Regions from separate parts of the Paenibacillus sp. J31R34 genome, predicted to be linked through region 2. Evidence: riboswitches for the same ligand, from Rfam matches in the RefSeq annotation. Region 2 holds a riboswitch; each other region holds the start of a gene.

Region 1 (4,795 bases), on a different contig from region 2:
TACGGCATTTGCAGGGTAACACGGTATCCGGCTGGAGCTCGATGATTCTTTCGATTTGGTTCATTGGCGGCATTCAGCTGCTATGCATTGGACTAATTGGCGAATATATCGGCAAAATTTACATTGAAACGAAGAAAAGGCCGAAATACTTCGTTGAAACAGAGCTGCATAACGTTGTATTGGCGGAGCCGAAAACGAAAACGCAGCAATTACAAGAGACGAGGTGACGAATGGAATCGCTGCTGCTTAAAGCAAAATCGAACACACAAGTTTTGATCTTCCTGCTTTCCTTGTTTGTCATCACGAGAATATTGCTTTATTTTGCAGGCTTTCTCGGCATGAATCTGTTTCCGAACTATCAAGTGCCGCCAGACTATACGGTCGTACAGGGGCATGATTTCACATCGAGCCAGCTCTCGATCCAGACGGATATTTCACAGCTGAAGAAGCCGAGCTTTGAGGATTTAAGGAAATTTGACAGCGTATGGTATTTGGGTATTGCCGAAAATGGCTACGATACGTATAACATCAATGAACCGCATCCTAGTGCAAATTGGGTGTTTTTCCCTTTATACCCTTTGTTAGTCTTCCTGGTGGAGTCTATTTCTAAATATGATTCGACGGTCGTGGGATCGGTTTTATCGAATTTGTTTTTGCTCGTATCGCTATTATATTTTTATGGCATTTGTTTGAAAAGAGGGCTGAAACAGGAGCACGCCCAAGTTGCGGTGCTGCTGCTGCTTATTTTTCCGACCGCCATCTTCTATGCCGTGCCTTATACGGAGAGCCTGTTCCTCATGCTGTCGCTTATAACCGTATATTATGCGATGCAAAAGCGATATTTTCTCGCGTTTCTGTTCGGGGGCTTGTCCGCTGTGACGCGCAATTTGGGCTTCGTCAACTTGTTTTTCGTTGTGGGGACGCTGTTGATTGAACACAGGCTGTACCGTTTCAAGTGGAAGGACGCGAAATATTTAGGTTATGCTGTTATTTCAGCACTGCCGCTGGCCAGTTATCTATTGTATATGAAATGGCTCACGGGCGATTTGCTGGCTCCGATTACCGAGCAAAGCATCAACTGGTATCGCAAGACGGTTGCTCCATTTTCAAACTACATTCATTTTATCCAAAAACCATATTTCTCAGGAAATGGCGGCTGGGAAAATGGTCTGCTTGCCTTTATCATTGCCAATGCCGTCCTCGTCATTTTTGTTGCCTTTCTTATTATGCGCTGGAAAGATATTCGCCGTAATGCACATGAATGGCTGTTTTTTGCATATGGTCTGCTGCTTATGCTCATTCCGTTCGCCAGCGCCGAATTTTTGCAAAGCATTCCACGCTATGTCATGGTCGCGTTCCCCTTCTATATTTATTTTGCGGATGTGCTGAAAAATAATAAGCCGCTGCAAATGTTTTATTTCATGATGTTTTTCCTGCTTCATATTGTGTACGCGATCTGCTACTTTAATGGATATTTTTTCGTTGTATAAATTTATGGAAAAATAATTTGACGAAATTTGCGATCAAGGTGTACAATAACACCATATTACATTGGCTCATACTTTATACCTATTATGTTTAACGAAAAGGCAAACTCAGGGAAACCTGATGTGCGCAAAGCTAAAGGGGCTTCATTCCTAGCGGAATATGCTCGCCAGCTGCCGAATTCAACATCGCTTCTTCCTTTATTAATCAAGGTAGACTTTGTTCTTTCGGGAGCAGGGACTATCTTTTTTTATTGCTTCAAACACGAAAAGGCAAACTCAGGGAAACCTGATGTGCGCAAAGCTACAGGGGCTTCATTCCTAACGGAATATGCTCGCCAGCTGCCGAAGCCCAACATAGCCTCCTTTGCCTGATGAAGGTGTGGCGTGTTCTTCGGACCACGTACCATCATTCGCTCGGGGGAGGAACTTACAATGAAAAAGACAAAATTCGCACTTACACTCCTTATGCTCGCTTCGACATTACTCTGGGCACTCCCTGTTAGCGCACAAACGAACTTTTACAATGGAGCATGGATTGGCACTTGGCCGAACCAAAGCTTGAACAACATTGCTGCCTACGAGCAACTGATCGGTGGACACCAAGATGTTGTACATACTTTTGTCAATTCGAATCAAGGGATCAATGAGTGGAAGGGTTTTATGGACTATGTAAATAGTAATGGTTCGATTAACCTACTTACCCTTGAATTTAAAAATAAAAATTACAAAGAATATTCGACTGCTGATATCAATAGAGGCGTAGTAGACGCTTACCTGAAACAAACAGCTAAACAATTGATGAACTGGCAAGCGGCTAATAAAAACCCTGAAATCTGGCTGCGCCTTTTCCACGAAGGCAACGGCAACTGGTACGGCTGGGGCGTTGGCGACAGCACAGTGAACACGAACGAAACCTACAAAGCGGCATTCCAACGTGTCGTTACCATTTTCAAGGAGCAAGGCGCAACAAACATCAAATTCATGTACAACGTAAACGCTGAAAATGTTGGCAAAAACGCTTCGTTTACAGCTATGTACCCGGGCGATGCCTATGTGGACATGCTTTCGATCGATGGCTACAATTTTGGAACGAAAGAATCGTGGAGCTCGTGGAGAACGTTTAACGATGTATTCTATGCTTCTTACCAAGCGCTGACAAGCATGTCGAGCAAGCCAATCATCATCGCTGAAACAGGCACAACCGAAAGCGGCGGCAGCAAAAAAGAATGGGTTATTGACGCTATGAACCAAGTGCAATCGCCAGCGTACAGCCAAATCAAAGGTTTGATCTGGTTCAATGAAAACAAAGAACTGGACTGGCATATCGATTCGTCGGCTGATAGCCTGAGCGCTTACCAAACGCTGCAAAAAACACTTTAATAGATTTGGGCGGTAGTAAAGGCCTAGGTCTAACCTCTTCTTTAAATCACTAGTTGATATAGTACCAAATAGGTATTCTGAAAAAACTCTAATTTCGCGTAAACCGCGTAAAATTAGAGTTTTTTCGCTTTTTTTCTACACATTTGCATAGAAGATTAAGATGTTAAGAATAAAAATTAACTTTTAAAGGGGCAAGGATTGTGATAAGATAACTTTGAATTTGAGCCTTAGCCGCCAAAAATATCATATTTCCGGCCAATTTAACAAATATCGACAGCGAGAATAGACAGTATAGTCAATCCATGTTGTAGATTAGTCAGAAAAGGAATGGAATTATGGCGAATAAATAGAGCGCAAAGGATTGGGGTTATTTGAAAACAAAAGCTAGGTACATATTAACAACGGTATCCATTGCTATCATGATCGTGTATCTAGTATGGAGACTTGTACAAACACTCCCATCTGGCTGGTCATTAATTTTTGGATCTTTGTTATTATTTTTTGAAATTATTTCTATTTTTCAATCCGTTTTATTCCACATTCTTCTGCTAAAACCCACTGAAAGAAAGCCTGCGCCATTACCTGACAACCTTTATTCTGTGGATGTTACAATCGCTACCTACAATGAACCGCCATCCTTGGTTAGAAAAACCATCCTTGCCTGTAAAAATTTGAATTATCCGGAGCATTTATTAAATATTTGGGTATGTGATGACGGAAAACGAGCGGAAATGAGAGAAGTAGCCGAAGGCTTAGGCGTTCATTATCTCGATCGTCCCGGAAACGAGCATGCTAAAGCGGGCAATTTGAATCATGCGCTGACGAAAATGAAGGGCGATTTGCTCCTCACTTTGGATGCAGATATGATGCCAAAACCGGATTTTTTACAGCGAACGGTAGGTTTTTTTGCAGAAAATGAAAAGCTTGCTTACGTACAAACGCCCCAAGTTTTTTACAATGAAGATATTTTCCAATACAACTACTACCAAGGGCGTAATATTCCGAACGAGCAGGATATGTTTATGCGGCTTGTTCAGTCGGGAAGAGACCGTTTTAATGCTGTTATTTATGTGGGCAGCAACTGTATTTTTCGGCGCAGCGCTATTGATCATATTGGCGGTTTCGTTATTGGCACGATTACGGAGGATTTGGCTACGGGGATGAAGCTTCAATCCAATGGGTTTGATTCTTATTGCTTGAATGAGGTGCTGGCACTAGGCCTAACGTCTGAGTCCATATCCGATCAAATTAAACAGCGGGCCCGCTGGGCTAGGGGCACGATACAAACGACGAGGATGTCCAATCCGCTTGAGGCAAAGGGCTTATCGTTGATGCAGCGGCTGCTTTATTTCTCCAACCTGCTGTACTGGTACTTTGGCGTTACACGCTTTATGTACATACTGTCACCTATGCTCTTCTTGACCTTTGGCGTGGCTATTCTTGAAACAAGCTTGCAACAGCTGCTTATCTTCTGGCTGCCTTATTTCTTGTTCTCGATTACTGTAGTGCCTTACTTAACGAATAAGAAGCTCAATGTGTTTTGGAACAACGTTTACGAGACGGCCATGACGCCAACGCTATTCCTCGCAGCCCTTCAGGAAACCATCTTCCGCAAGGCTATCCCCTTTGAGGTGACGCCGAAAGGCATTTATCAGAACAAAACGTCCATTAATTATCGCTATATGATGCCGTTGTTCGTTCTGCTTGTGCTATCCGTTGTGTTGATGGCGATAAATGTGGGGCGTATTGCGGGTGCGGGCGAAAATGAATTGCAGTCCATGCTCATTAATTTGTTCTGGCTTGGTTATAACGGAGTGTTTCTTATTCTCGCGCTGCTGCTCGGTTTTGAACGCCCACGCATGCGGGAGTCGGAGCGCTTCGCCAAGGAGCTGCCGCTCACGCTTCGTTATATGGAAGATGAAGAGCTG
Region 2 (4,795 bases):
TATACATAAGATTCTTTGTTCCTTCTTTGTTGCGTTGCTGTGTTCGGCTATCTCAATATTAATCAACTTATCTATGCTAATTGCTCATACAACAAATTTTCACTCATTATTGCAGCCGGTTCAAGCAATTGGAAATATGAGTAATTCATTGTTTAATGGAACAGTCATAGATTATATATTGTTACTAATAACTTATAAAACTGTTTTTTATGTTTTTATTGCTGTGATTGTTACATTTATATCCTTGCTTTGCCGAAAAATGGCCTATTCCATGATCGCTTCGATATCTTTGGTGGGATTATCTGTTTTGATAAGTGAACTTGTGCAAATTACGTACCCTTACAATATCTTTTTTCAATACAATCTACTAAATCTTTATTCACACAATACCTTCGTTGCGCTGGATGAGTATTCTGTAGTTTTTTCTAAACTTATTAATAACACAACCATTTTATTCACCTGTATTTTATTATTCTCTCTTTTTATTTCTACTATTATTATTACTTCTAATCGTCGTATCTCGCGAATGGTAGTTTCTTCTTAACAAAAGAATGCGACCATCTGCACGCCTTACTATACGAGGGGGTATGATCATGACCAAATTGCTGCTTTTTGAGCTTAGAAAAATTCCACTTGTATTTTTGTTGCTTAGTTTGCTTATTATGTTGATGTTCAAGGGAGTAGTAGCCACTGCATATTACAATGATCATGATAAAGAATGGAGACAAACTTACTCCAACTATCTTACTTACGCGCTAGAGCACGACATTAATATTGTAGAAAAAGAACTAAGTGCAGTTAGAGGGAATTTCAGCCAATATAGTGCTGAAGTAGAAGCAATTGATACTGTGTTGGAGCAATTAAAAGAACGAGAATACTACGAGATTGTACAAAAAGTGGCTCAAACAGAATCTAGTTACGTCTTTAACATGCCTCCTGATTTCAATAAACTCAGATCGGTCTACGCTTCAAATAATTTACCTGATATAGTGAATGTATTAGGTTATCAGCTTTTCGTTAAACTGAACGAAGTGAACTTTATACCGATTATTATTATTCTAGTTTTCTCCTCGATCTTTAGTATAGAACGCGAAACAGGCATGCAGTCTATAATTAGAGCTACAGGGATGGGATGGGGTAAAATCTTTAAAAACAAACTGGCTTTGACAATAGGAGTCAGTACGTTAATATTCAACATTGGTTATATTTGCGATCTATTAATAACTTTTACCTTATCCGATTTTGGATCAGTAAGCAGTCCCTACCGGAGCATCATCAGTGCGGTGTTGACAAATGATAGCATAGGCATGTTTCTAATCAAGTTTTATATAATTGGTATGCTAAATACTGTATTTATGTCTTGTCTAGTGCTATTGTTGTCCTCACTTTCTAAAAACAGTAGATTAGCGTATTCTATCAATGGCTTAACTTTTGTGGCATTTACGGTTATTGCAACCACGCTAGATAAGCTTGACAAGGCGGCAACTTTGATTTCTGGAAATTTTATAAAATTGTATACTGAAACATCGTTATTAATTGTTTCGAACAGTTCATTAATCGTTGAACAATACACTATAATACTGTTAATCTACATCACGCTTATCCCATTACTCATATATTTTTTGCATAAGACATCTTAAACAAATGATATATATTGCACTAAAACAAAATAATAGATAAGGAGAGGATACTTTGAAAAAAATAATGTGTATAATTTTGGTCATCGTTGCATCTTTTTCATTATTAGGGTGCCAGAAGTCTGATTTCTACACGGAAGATTTTACAGCAATGTTCGGCAATACTTCTGACAATGTAAACCAAGGAGGTCTAATGGCAAGCACAGACGAGTACATATATATTCCTTTAGAGAATGATGTCATAGAAATACGCAAACAAACCGGAAATTCTATAGTACTACAGGATATTGTTGCCGAGTTTGGATATGTCAACGTAGTCAATGGATACTTGTATTATAATGCATTCAATAGCAAAGAAAACAAAAGAGGACTTGTTGTCCGCTCATTGGACGGTAAGTTCTTGAGACAGATATCAAAGATGAGTTACTACCCCTTTGTTGTTTTCGAAGATTGGATATATGCCACCAATCTACGTGGAGGAAATCTTTATAAAATTAACATTAAAAATTCAGAACTTAAGATGCTTGCTGAAGAACCAGTAGAGGAATTCACCTTACATGACAATGGCATATTTTACAGTGACGGTAATAACCTTTATTCAATCAATCTTGATGGGAAAAACAAACAAAAGCTACTTTCCGACATACAGTTAAATTCTTTAACATACAGAAAAAAAGATAATGCCCTTATATTCATAAATTCTTCTGAAGACAATCGAATTTATTTATATAATATAAATACTAAAAAACTTTCTGTCTTAAAAGATGGTGACTATTCGTTTGTCCAAGTATTTGGAAATAACGAAATCGTAACGTTGAATAGATCTGGATTATTACAGTCTTTTTCATTTCCTGACGGACATCTTAATATAGAAATACCGGGAGTCACCAATTTCCAAGTCTTTAACAATACTTTATACTATTTTGATCAATTTAAATCCTTATACAGCATAACTGAACAAAAACATGAACCCACTAAGGTTTATCCATTAGAGTAAGCCACTAGCTAATCAGTAAAACTAAACATGTACTTCGTCCATTTGAAAACACAATCTACTGATACTATCAAGAGCCATTGTTTAACACCATAAAGCACTACTTTGGTAGCGTATTCTTTTAATGATTTTGAATACTTACTTTCGAAATTTAGGATAAAATTAAGCCTCATTTTCAAGCAGCTTTTTCAGCTTATTTTTAGCTCTTTGAACTCGTTTTTTACAAGCCTCTACCGATATGCCAAGCTCCTGTGCCGCCTCAAACATAGTATATTTCTCTATGACTACCTTTTTCAGCAAATTATAATCATCGGCATCCATTAGTTCTGAGTATAACAGATCGACATTATGCGAATTTTTATCTCCCAAGAAGATGTTTTCGTAAACCAAAGATGATACTACTAGGCTGCTTAAAGAGGCTCGGCTTCGAATCATATTCTTTATAACATATTTCAGTGTATTTAATAACCAGCCTCTTGGATTGGGGCTGGTTATTATATGGCCAACTTTATTACATGCTATTCTAAATGTATCCTGTACAGATTCTTCAGCTAACCTTCGGTCCTTCAATGCGCTTTGCGCATATGCTAACAAAGAATTGAACATCTCGAAGTATAGTTCTTCAAAGACTCGTTTCTGAAGATCATTCAAACCCATCTCATTACCATCCCCCAGTAGAGATCAATCGTATTTATTTTCTGTTACACAATGAGTTGGTACATAATCTAATTCTGTTGTTTTTGGTCTAATAGGTTTTGAGAATTCACCGCTTATAATTTTATGGTGGCTATGTTCTCTTATTTCGCCATACGCAAGTATCCTAGCTACGCGGAGCCTTGGTCCCTCCCGCGGCTCGACTGTCATGACATCGTTTCTCCTACCGATGAATTAGACCCGCAGCTTTGCGTCCTCGACTTTCGTAAAGATTTACTTTTTATTCTAACCAAGATTCCTATCCTATTTTCTCATTTTCATCCCTATAGTCTTATATCGGATACAACCCTTTCATTTATTTGAAATTTAAGTTAAATAATTAACTTTTTATAAAAACAGTTCATTAAAACCAATTAAGAAAAAATGAAGACTCCCTCATGTTTGATGTGTCTCACCCGTACCTATTCCTCAGAAAACGAACCTATCGTCACCTGATTGTTTATTTTTCTGCCCAATAAACACAACCTATAGCATTCCGCACAAAAAAAGCGGGGCTGTCCAGAAAGTCAGTGAAAAGTGATTTCTGGCCCCCCATTTTCGTGACATATAAAAAATAAGCACAAAAAAATCGCCAAATCTTGTAGAATGGGAGTTACCACACAACCACTACAGAAAGGGCGATTTTTTGCGTAATCTGATGACTACTACCGAACAGTATACCATGCAGCTTTCACTTCCTCTAGAGGATATTGAAGAAAAAGGGGTGTCGAAACGAAAGCTGGCCCCTACCTTCAAGCCCTACGACAACAAGCAGGCTCAGATGATCTTGGATCTGGAGTTATTTATCCCTGCCCACCATGTGGCTCGTGTCATTGATGAGATGATCGAAGCGCTCCCGGACGAGCAGTTGTTTACTCACTATGTTGGTGGGGGCTGCAGCTCTTACCATCCTAAAATGATGCTTAAGGCGATCCTCTACGGCTACTCGCAAAAGATTTACTCCTGCCGAGGGATTGAGAAGCTGCTGCGCGAAAACCTCCCAGCGATGTGGCTGTCGGCGATGCAGCAGCCGGACTTCCGCACCTTGAATGAATTTCGCGGCGTGCGTATGAAAGCATGCATGGACGAGTTGTTTGAAACGATGATTCAAAAGCTCATCGAAGGCAACTACATTACGATGGAGCAGTACTTTTTAGATGGCACGAAGATCGAAGCCGATGCTAACAAGTATTCGTTCGTGTGGAAAAAATCCACACTGCCCTTTGAAGCAAAGCTGAAAGAGAAGGTGCAGGAGACCCTTGCCCATATTCATACCCTCACGCAGCAAGAAGCTCGCGAGTACGTAGCAGCGAATCCAGATGGGCTTACGGGTCAGCTCGAAGAAGCAGCTGTCGTACTGGAAGAAAAAGTGGCAAACGTAACCGAACAGATCGCTGGGGCAAACGACAGCGAAGGAAGGAAAGCCTTACGTAAAGCGCTTCGTGCCTGAAAGCAGCCACTGAAGCAGATT
Region 3 (4,795 bases), on a different contig from region 2:
CTTTGGAAATGATATCCGTCTGGCTCGACAGCTTGCGAATCTCCTCTGCTACTACAGCAAACCCTCTGCCATGCTCGCCTGCACGCGCCGATTCAATCGAAGCATTCAGCGACAATAAATTCGTCTGAGTGTTCAAATCCTGAATGCCGCCCAAAAACTTCGTTACATTATTGTAGCGCTCATTAATCCGGTCAAAGGATTCCGTTACTCGGGAAAATTGCTGCACCGTCTGATTGACCATTTGCACGACGCCCTTCATATCGGTGGAGCCTGTGCGCGACGACTCTCTCATTTCTTTCATATCGCGGTTAATATATTCGGTTGAAGCTGCAATTTGCTGCGAGCTTGCCGATATTTGCTCCGTTACGGCCGAGATCGAAGTAGCATCATCATACTGGGTCATCAAAATCGTTTTGCCATTGCCAATCTCTTCTTTCACCTGCTCGGAAGCATTCTGATTGCGAACAATCATATCTCCCATATTGCGCGAGGCTTGCAGAACAACCGTACTTACATCCATAGTCGAACGAAGCGTGTCGCGAAGCGCACTTCCCATTTGCTCCAGCGAACGGTCAATTTGACCAAATTCATCTTGGCGATCCAGCTTCCCATCATAGGTAAAATCGTTATTTTGATAGGAGGCAATTCGATTCATTAAGCCAACGATGCCTTTTTTCACATTTCGGCTTAACGAATAGGACATGATGAACGGCAAAACGGCAAGCAGCACAATATTGATTATAATAATCGTATTGGCAGCCGCAAGACTTCTGTTCAATGCATCTTGTGTTGCAACCGAATCCACTTCAAGCCATTTTTCTACCGTTTCATTCGCAAAGCTGAGAACAATCGTATATGTACTGACAAGCTGTTTGACCTTGGCGGAACGGTCTTCAATCGAGAGCAGGCTGTGATTGCCGTTTTCTTTATTAAGCTGCTCCAGAGCAAGCCCAAACACATTGCCTTGGTTCGAATAGGCGTTGCCATTATCTCCGTGAGGATATTTCGCATCCAGCGACTCTAGTGTAACCTTCAGATGTTCTACCCGCTCGGGCATCGTCTTAAGCGCCAAATTGATGCCATCATCGCCGGTGCTGCCGTTTTCTACCGCATCAATCATTGAAAGCAGCGTGCGCAGCATTGAATCCGATACACCTTGATATTCTTTTTTGGCCTCCTGAAGCTCATTTGAAGCGTTCACTGCACTTCTAACCGAAGCATTTTGCATAAAAATCCAACCACCAGCCACCACATTAAACAATGTAATTAATGAAGTGATGAACAGTAGCTTCGTTGTAACCTTTTGTCTCTTCAAGAAATCAGAAATTCTTGATGTCCATTTTAACCATTTTGCCTCTTTCAATCGGTTAATCGCCATTTTCTCTCCATCTCTCCTAATACACTGAAAAAAAACAAAAGCTATTCAACCACCGTTACGAGTTGAATAGCTGAATCAGCCTATAGTCCTGTACCGGTAGTTTGGCAGCCATAGCTTAATACCTTAGGCCCATAACTTTGCGCCCTTATTTTTCAATAAGTTTGCCTTTTTCAGTATGTAATTTTCTATTTATTTCGACACTTTTAAAGTATAATTTAGGGAAACCCTTTTGTAAATTACAAAAAGCGTGATTAGCTGACATGATACTTTGAAACTAGTTCTGAACAACGTTATACTATTAACGAAAGCTAGGCATGCAAGAGATTTGAGGGGGTTAATGATGGATTTCCGATTAGATTTAATTGAGGATAAAATCGAATTTTTTGAGGCTTTTGACTTACGAACGCTGGAGAAGCATATTGACCAGCAAATTGAAGCGAATAAGGCACTACTTTTACAAGTTCACGCCATTAGCCATCATGCGGTCTTTCATCCCGATCGCGGGAAAATGCTGTACAGCGCAGTCGTTCATTTTAAAGTTAAAAAATAGGCCGATTCGGGCATTTGACTGCTGCCCGAATTTTTTTTCGAAAAATTAAAAAAAGGTATTGCATCCTCCTAAAGTTCTGTGGCATAATACATCTTGTGTCCGATTCATAACCACGCCGTTGTAGCTCAACTGGTAGAGCAACTGACTTGTAATCAGTAGGTTGGGGGTTCAAGTCCTCTCGACGGCACCATTTTTTCTCGGGACGTAGCTCAGCTTGGTAGAGCACCTGGTTTGGGACCAGGGGGTCGCATGTTCAAATCGTGTCGTCCCGATATTTAATAAGTTGTTTCAAGCAGGCCCTCTAATCCTAGAAGGGTTTTTTATTTTATTTGACCCTTTTTAGTTTGCGTTTCATTCCGAGAAATATAGAGAATGGATGGAACAATCCTATCCTTTCCTATATTTTTAAAAATAAGCCGCGCTTGGCTGGATGCATTACTGCACCCAGCCAAGTGCGGCTTTTCTTTTGCACCATTAGTTTCTCTCAAGAATGCTGCCGAATCATCGCCTCTGCGGTGAGCAGCCCTGACATGGCAACCATCGGCGTTCCTCCGCCGGGATGGGTCGTTCCACCTGCAAACCATAGTCCACGCAAATCCGCACGATTGGACGGCCGCATAAACGTCTGCTTCGCTGAATTCGAGGAAATGCCATAGATGGCGCCGCGAAATGCTGACGTATCCCGCTCAAGATCCTCCGGCGTATAAGCAGCAAGCTGCTCCGTATTAAGGTCTAGTCCCTCCAAGCCATAGGCAGCTAACTGCTTCAACAGACGTCCCTGATAACGCTCCGCCTCCCTCTCCCAGCTCCAAGCGTCCGACGTATAAGGGGCATTCGCCAAAATAAACAGGTTGCTGCCGCCTTCCGGCGCCATGTCCGGTTCTGAATAGGCGGAGCAGCATAAATAGATCGCAGGATTAGATGGCGCCACGCGGCGCTCGAAAATCGCCTCAAATTCTTCCCCATACCGCTGCGGATAAAATACAGTATGATGCAGCAGCTTATCATAACGTCTGCGAATGCCGGCAAGAGTGACAAAGCCGGACAGCGAAGGCTCGTAGCTTGCTATTTTGCGGTCTGTCATCGCGGGCCGCAGCTGCTCGCCGAGCAAATCTCGGCATACGGACAGCACATCACCGTTCGCGAGAACCAGATCAGCTGGCACAAAACCGCCGTCCGTCTCTACCCCGCTTACACGGCCGCCACTGGCAACAATGCGCTGTACACGTGTCGAGGTGTATATTTCCGCCCCCATTTCTTCCGCCAGCTGGCGAAGTCCTTCAACAATGCTGTACGTGCCGCCACGAACACCGAAAATGCCAAGCTCCGCCTCCACATGCGGCAGCATCGCGAAGATGGCTGGCGCCCGATCAGGGGCCGAGCCGACATAGGTCGCATAACGTCCAAACAAGGCCAGCGTGTTGGGATGACGGAAATAACGGCGCAGCAGCACGGACAGCTTCGTCAGCGGGCGAATGCGGACAAATGCTGCCGCTAGCCCAGGACTCAGCTTATCCTGCCAGGAAACCATCATTTTGTTCATAAAATGACGCTCCGCCTGTTTATACATCACCGCTGCCTCGGCCATAAAAGCCCGATACCGCCGCGCATCCTCCGGACTATAGCAGGAAATTTGCTCCTCCATCACGGCCGGGTCAGCGGATAAATCCACGACCGAGCCATCTGCAAAGCAGTTGCGCGTTCCATGCTCCAGTCGATAAAAATCAATATAATCCTCGATGCGGCGGCCTACTGAAACAAACACCTTGCGAAAAGCATGCGTCATCGTTATTGTGCTTGGCCCCCGATCAAAGCGATATTCCCCAAGCTGGATACGCTGGAGCTTGCCTCCCACTTTCTCCTGCTGCTCCAGCACAGTGACCGCATAGCCTGCATGCGCAAGGCGGGCCGCCGCTGATAAACCACCGATGCCGCCGCCAATGATGACAACCCGCTTCATAGATAACGCCTGCCTTTCCATACATACCCCTCCCCGCTCGCCGCTGCACGCCATGACGCGGCAGCAATGCCAATGAGCATCACAATGCCGGCCGGCAGCAATAAAGCAAACCACACTGGCAAGCGGCCGCGATGATCGATCACCCCTTTAATGATGAGCGCCAGCAGCCAGCCTATCGCGGCCGGCAGCAAGCAGGCGGCAAGCGTACTTGCCAGCGTTCCTGCCGAAAAAACGGCGTAAGCAAGCAAAGCTGCTATGAACATAGCAGGCGGCAGCAAATAGATGAGCACATAAAATATACCCAGTGCCGCGAGAAGGCCCGTTTGGCGACCCGTTCCGGCAAAAATATTTTTCTTGTAGCCGTTCCACACGCCCGCTGCATCTGAATACATGCGCATGCTCACCTGCCCCGATACATCGGCGAGCGTCATGGGCAAGCCCGCCCGTTTCACCGCACGCGCCATCTCCATATCATCGAGCAGCTTGGATTTGAAGCTGTGGTGTCCGCCAATCGCCGCGTAGCTTTCGGCATGGATCAGCAGAAAAGCGCCATGCGCCGCCACGAATTTGGCGTCAGCAGAGCCACGCACCAGCCCGATCGGCAGATGGCAGGCGATGGTGAAATTCATGAGCGGCACAACAAGCCGCTCCAGCCAAGACCCAGTCTGCTGATGGGGGAAGCCCGTAATCAGCCCCTTCCCTTGACGCAGCGCCGTGTCCATCGCGGCAGGCAGAGCTCCCGGCCGCAGCGTCGCATCGGCGTCCAGAAACAGCAGCCATTCGCCGCGCGCCTCCTGCGCCAGCTGCTGGCAAGCATGCGACTTGCCCAGCCAGCCGTCTGGCAAGTCCGCTCCCCGCAGCACGCGCAGGCGCCTATCTCCCTGCGCGGCCAACATCGCCACATCAG
Region 4 (4,795 bases), on a different contig from region 2:
AATGAATTAGAAATCTAATTGTTAGATGTCTAATTAAATATATCGTGATGGATTTCGGTTGTCAAATCGTTTTTATTATTTTTTAATTCATCGATTATGGTATGATAACGGTCACGAGTCAGAGCGACTAGAAGATAAGCTTCCAGACAAAAAGGAGATTAAAATCATGTCTAGCATTACAGCCAAACCATTTGATAAAGAAATGCAGAACACACTCGGCGAGATTACGACGACCTACCATGCAAGCGAATTGAGCAAGAAGGACCCATCGGAGCTGCCGGAAAACATTTATGTGATTGAAGACAAAGAGACGATGGTTGGCTATGGCGTCATTTGGGAATATGCAAGCGGCAAGCAGCTCATCGAAAAAGCGGAAAAGGATTATTTTAGCGATGACGAAAAATATTTGGAAAAGGACTTTTATATCGACATTAAAAATAAAAAGGATTTTGTTTTTATAGAAGTGCTGGATGTGCTGAAGGAATATGAAGGCAAAGGGCAAGCGGCATCCTTTATCAACTGGCTTAAAGCGAAATATCCGAAAAAGAGAATGTATGTGTACACACTGGATAAAACGCGCAACTTCTGGTTTAAGCAAGACTTTGAAGTGCTCGGCACAACAGCCTGGATGACCTATAACTAGCCGATGAACATTGAATTTGAAAATCAAACGATATCGTTTCATGTTCAATATGGCAATCGTGAAAAGAAAATATCGATTCAAATCGAGCCATCAGGCTTCATTACGGTAAAAGCGCCGAAAGCGGCAAGTGAAGAGGTCATTAAACGAGCTGTCGAGCGGCATGGGAAATGGATTTTGCAGCAAACGCAGCATCTTGCGGAGGCTACTAAAGCGCCGCAAACGAAGCAATACCAAGATACAGAGAAATTCCTCTACCTTGGCAAAGAGCATTTGCTGCATGAATTAATCAAGACAGATGGATTAACTGAGGAGGAGCTTCGGAAAAACCTCAAGAAGTTTTATTTTTCAAGCTGCAAAAAATTAATAGGGGAACGTCTACCTATTTATCAGGCGCAGCTGAAAATAAAGCCCAAAACGGTTGAGATCGTAGAGTCCTCGACGAAGTGGGGAAGCTGCAGCTCCAGCAAGCATTTAACCTTTAACTATCGTTTGGCGATGGCTCCAATTGATGTGATTGATTACGTCATTATCCATGAGCTTTGCCATCTGTTTCATATGAATCATGACCGATCCTTTTGGCGGCGCGTAGGCAGTCTTATGCCGGATTATAAAGAAAAAGAACAGTATTTGGCCAGATATGGCGGCTTCATGACGCTCTAACGCTGGGCAGTCAAAGAGAACGTCCTAATGGTTGTCGAGTCCGAAGTGCCTGGGGTGCCCCAGCCCCAGCCCCAGCCCCAGCCCCCGACCTGGTTTCATCGTTACCCCTCTAATCTTACTTTTGCAAGCTCCTCTATATCCTTCAATTTCCCCGTTGATTGCAAAAAAACCTTCATTGGCTCATCAGCACTGTATTTTTTGGATAAATATGTAAGTTTTAAAGAGTTCTAATAAATAATTAATGTGTAACTATAAAAGTTCAGTGTCATTTTACCGATATTCTTTTCTGTAAAGGCGAACTCGCTGAAAGGTGGGGACGCAGAGCTTCGGATCTAATGAGCTAAGCGCGATGCTAGCCGGGTCGCCGAATAAGGAAGGGGTATGTGTACGCAAATCCAGTCTATTCGGCCCGGATTTTTTTCGTATTCAAAAATTTATGAAGGAAAATGAGTGATTACCATGAAACTAACCATCAAAAGCAGCCTGATTACCACTCTATTAATGACAGTATCGCTAAGCTGTGTGTCTTTCCTTGGCTATGATAAGGCCAAAACGACATTGGAGGCAAACTTTAAGAAGCAGGCGGAGCAGCAGCTGACTGTTGTTCAGAACTACATCGATATTTGGATTCAGGGCACACAGGCCAAATACGAGGCATTAAGTCAGTCCGATGACGTGAGAAACAGAGATATTCCTGAAATTCTCGCATACAGCAACCGAATGACGGAGATTACTGATAACCCGGACGAATTTGCATTTATTGCACCTGATGGCACGCTTTATTTGCCGGGAGCAACGGTTAGTGTCAAGGATTACCCGCATTTTCAAAGGGCGATCAACGGTGAGAACGTCACCATTGATCCGGTAGGCTCAAAGTCTCCCGGGGTGGAGGGAACTCCAATTGTGCTTACGGCTACTCCTGTAAGGGACGACCAAGGTAATATTGTTGGAGTCGGCAATGGAGGTCAGCCTATTCAGGACTTGATTGATCTCATCTCCAAAGTGAAATTGGGACAAAGCGGTCATGCGATTGTTTATACAAAGGATGGCACGGTTGTGGCCAGTGAAAAACCCGAAGAGACCCTACAGAAAAATATGGCCGATTACGAGAATGAGACGCTAAATAAAATTGTAACGGACAGCACGAATGGCGACGCGGGTTTGGCTGAAGCCGTCATTAACGGCTCGGAGCATATGATCGTTTATGGGAAATCTGGCATGATGGATTGGGGCATAGCGATTTTGGTTCCCAAAAGTGAAGCCTATGCTGAAGCCAACGCCTTGTTGCGGTTTTCGATTTTTGTAACAATCGTGTGCCTTCTGGTTTCCGCAGCAATCATCTATACGGTCATGCGCAAAACGTTAAAGCCGCTTTCCGTCATGAACGAAAAGCTGCAAGGGCTCTCCGCCAGCGAAGGCGACTTGTCCTCCAGGCTGACATTTGAAACGAAGGATGAAATCGGCGAGCTTTCCAGAAGTTTTAACGGGATGCTTGAAAATCTGCAAGGGCTGATCATTTCTATTTTGGATAAGGGACAGATTGTTGCCAGCTCATCGTCGCATCTATTGGGCAATCTGGATCAAATATCATCTACCGTTCAGCAAACCACTACAAATATTCAGCAAGCAAATGTCGGATTGCAGGGCCAAATGATGGGATATGAAAGGAATTTGGGGTTAATTGGTGAAATTGGTGAAGGGGTATATGGCATTTTGAATACATCCAATCAAACCTCCGGCATAGCCGCAGAGGCTTCCCAAGGAGCAAAAACAGGCAATGAAGCCGTTGGTGGCTTGGCCAATCAGATGGACTCCATCCAACAGACGGTTAAAGAAGCCGCAGCAGTCATTAAGCAATTGGGCGAGCGTTCGGAGGAGATTGGCGACATTACGTCCGTCATTACATCAATTGCTTCCCAAACAAACATTCTGGCGCTCAACGCTTCAATCGAGGCTGTCAGAGCGGGAGTTCATGGAAAAGGGTTTGCGGTAGTGGCGGAAGAAATTCGCAAGCTTGCGGAGAAATCTACAGAATCCTCCAATCAGATTGCGAATCTCATTCATCAGGTACAAGCTGACACTACCCATGCAGTGGGGACAATGGACAAAGGCACAGGTGAAGTTGCGCTTGGTTTGGAGCAAGTGGGGAAGGTTGGCGTTTTATTCCAGACGCTAGTGACGACAACGACGGACGTATCCATTCATATGGAGAGGATTGCCGCCGCCGCCGACCGGTTAAATGCAAATACAGAGCGTGTGGAATCCGAGATTAAAGAAAGTGTGCAAATCGGCAAAAACTCATCCCAAAGCTTTGAGACGATTGCCGCCATGTCGGAAGAGCAGCTTGCCTCCATTATGGAAATAAACAGCTCTGTGGAACAACTGACACGCACAGCGGATGAGCTAAAAACGATGCTTAACCGATTTAATGTTTAGTTCAATTACAACGAGGCTATGTCCAAGGTTGACATCCTGTCGCTAAGGCAGGGCCTTTTTTTTGCCACTGGGAAGCTAACGATCGTTAGCTTCCCAGTGGCAGGGATGCAGCGTGGTAGCATTGTTGATTAATAAGCGAAATTTTGAGAATGCGAACACGGGGATAGGTTCGGTTTAGCGGGTACAGCGGCTTCATGACGCTCTAATTTAGTAGGAGACAAGCACGCCATATTGTTTGAAAAAGCCGATAATCGCAGCTGCGTCCATCCGCGAATCCGGCAGCTCTTCTGGATAATAAACGCCGGGAGCGAGCGGTTCGTTGTCAGGCCTTAGCAGCAATTTCTCGGCTTGGACAGCTGCTCCGAGGGCGGTAAGGTGAGTCTGGCCGAGCGGGTCCGAAATGGCGATTCGCCGCTCTACCGAGCGGCCATTATGGTCATTTCCCTTAAGGTGAATAAGCACATGATGGGCGCTGCCGGTACCTGGATTGTAGAGCAGGCGCTGCCTGAACGATCGGAACCTTTTTCCGCTGATCATTTTCCATATCCCGCTGTTAACGAGTCCCACGAGCAAAGAGGTGGTTGCCTTGCTATCGAAGGTAATGCGGAAGCTGGCAGTGTCAATATGGCCGGCCTTAAGCAGTGTCACATGATCGGGAGTGTCGAGTCGATAGCATTTTGCCTCATAGCCATTGGGAAATTGGACCTTTACCGGATCGGTCATCGGATGTACTAGGCGGCTTTTTCCCGCTTCCGTAATATGAAACGGGATCGTCATCCGATCCATGTAGGCGGTAGAATCTGGGCCCGCTTTATCCTTTAGGGAGTATAGAGCATGGATATCGACAGCTACGTTCTCGAGCGAATCGGCATGCAGCATAGCGAATAAGGAAGCCGTTCCCGCCATCCAGCCTGAAGACAGCACGACAGGAGCATGGAGCTCCACCTTTCTCAATTTAGCAGAGGACTGCTCGAATAGCTCCGTCCAGCGCGTCACATCGATGAATGGGATTTTTCTTCTCATGGCAGCTAAAAGCAGCTTATCTTGCAAATCGTT

Evidence for each region. Region 2 has a riboswitch for cyclic di-GMP ahead of AC50YG_RS06700 (RNA polymerase sigma factor). Riboswitches for the same ligand answer to the same signal wherever they lie in the genome.
Region 1: another riboswitch for cyclic di-GMP. It lies ahead of AC50YG_RS27475 (glycoside hydrolase family 26 protein); the one in region 2 lies ahead of AC50YG_RS06700 (RNA polymerase sigma factor).
Region 3: another riboswitch for cyclic di-GMP. It lies ahead of AC50YG_RS10015 (methyl-accepting chemotaxis protein); the one in region 2 lies ahead of AC50YG_RS06700 (RNA polymerase sigma factor).
Region 4: another riboswitch for cyclic di-GMP. It lies ahead of AC50YG_RS13220 (methyl-accepting chemotaxis protein); the one in region 2 lies ahead of AC50YG_RS06700 (RNA polymerase sigma factor).

Annotation. Positions count from the first base shown of each region.
Region 1 covers NZ_JBXENU010000013.1:33,602-38,396, reverse strand. The annotation lists gene AC50YG_RS27485 (glycosyltransferase family 2 protein) at 1-227, shown strand, start outside; gene AC50YG_RS27480 (mannosyltransferase family protein) at 231-1,490, shown strand; cyclic di-GMP riboswitch class I at 1,579-1,666, shown strand; cyclic di-GMP riboswitch class I at 1,747-1,834, shown strand; gene AC50YG_RS27475 (glycoside hydrolase family 26 protein) at 1,920-2,867, shown strand; gene AC50YG_RS27470 (glycosyltransferase) at 3,287-4,795, shown strand, end outside.
Region 2 covers NZ_JBXENU010000002.1:262,828-267,622, forward strand. The annotation lists gene AC50YG_RS06685 (hypothetical protein) at 1-544, shown strand, start outside; gene AC50YG_RS06690 (hypothetical protein) at 594-1,640, shown strand; gene AC50YG_RS06695 (DUF5050 domain-containing protein) at 1,693-2,634, shown strand; gene AC50YG_RS06700 (RNA polymerase sigma factor) at 2,794-3,288, opposite strand; cyclic di-GMP riboswitch class I at 3,476-3,573, opposite strand; gene AC50YG_RS06705 (transposase) at 3,971-4,774, shown strand; gene AC50YG_RS06710 (transposase) at 4,793-4,795, shown strand, end outside.
Region 3 covers NZ_JBXENU010000003.1:143,787-148,581, reverse strand. The annotation lists gene AC50YG_RS10015 (methyl-accepting chemotaxis protein) at 1-1,378, opposite strand, end outside; cyclic di-GMP riboswitch class I at 1,471-1,554, opposite strand; gene AC50YG_RS10010 (YrzA family protein) at 1,719-1,928, shown strand; tRNA gene AC50YG_RS10005 (tRNA-Thr) at 2,043-2,118, shown strand; tRNA gene AC50YG_RS10000 (tRNA-Pro) at 2,127-2,200, shown strand; gene AC50YG_RS09995 (phytoene desaturase family protein) at 2,413-3,909, opposite strand; gene AC50YG_RS09990 (glycosyltransferase family 2 protein) at 3,885-4,795, opposite strand, start outside.
Region 4 covers NZ_JBXENU010000004.1:109,470-114,264, forward strand. The annotation lists gene AC50YG_RS13210 (GNAT family N-acetyltransferase) at 167-643, shown strand; gene AC50YG_RS13215 (M48 family metallopeptidase) at 647-1,303, shown strand; cyclic di-GMP riboswitch class I at 1,587-1,672, shown strand; gene AC50YG_RS13220 (methyl-accepting chemotaxis protein) at 1,763-3,739, shown strand; gene AC50YG_RS13225 (saccharopine dehydrogenase NADP-binding domain-containing protein) at 3,947-4,795, opposite strand, start outside.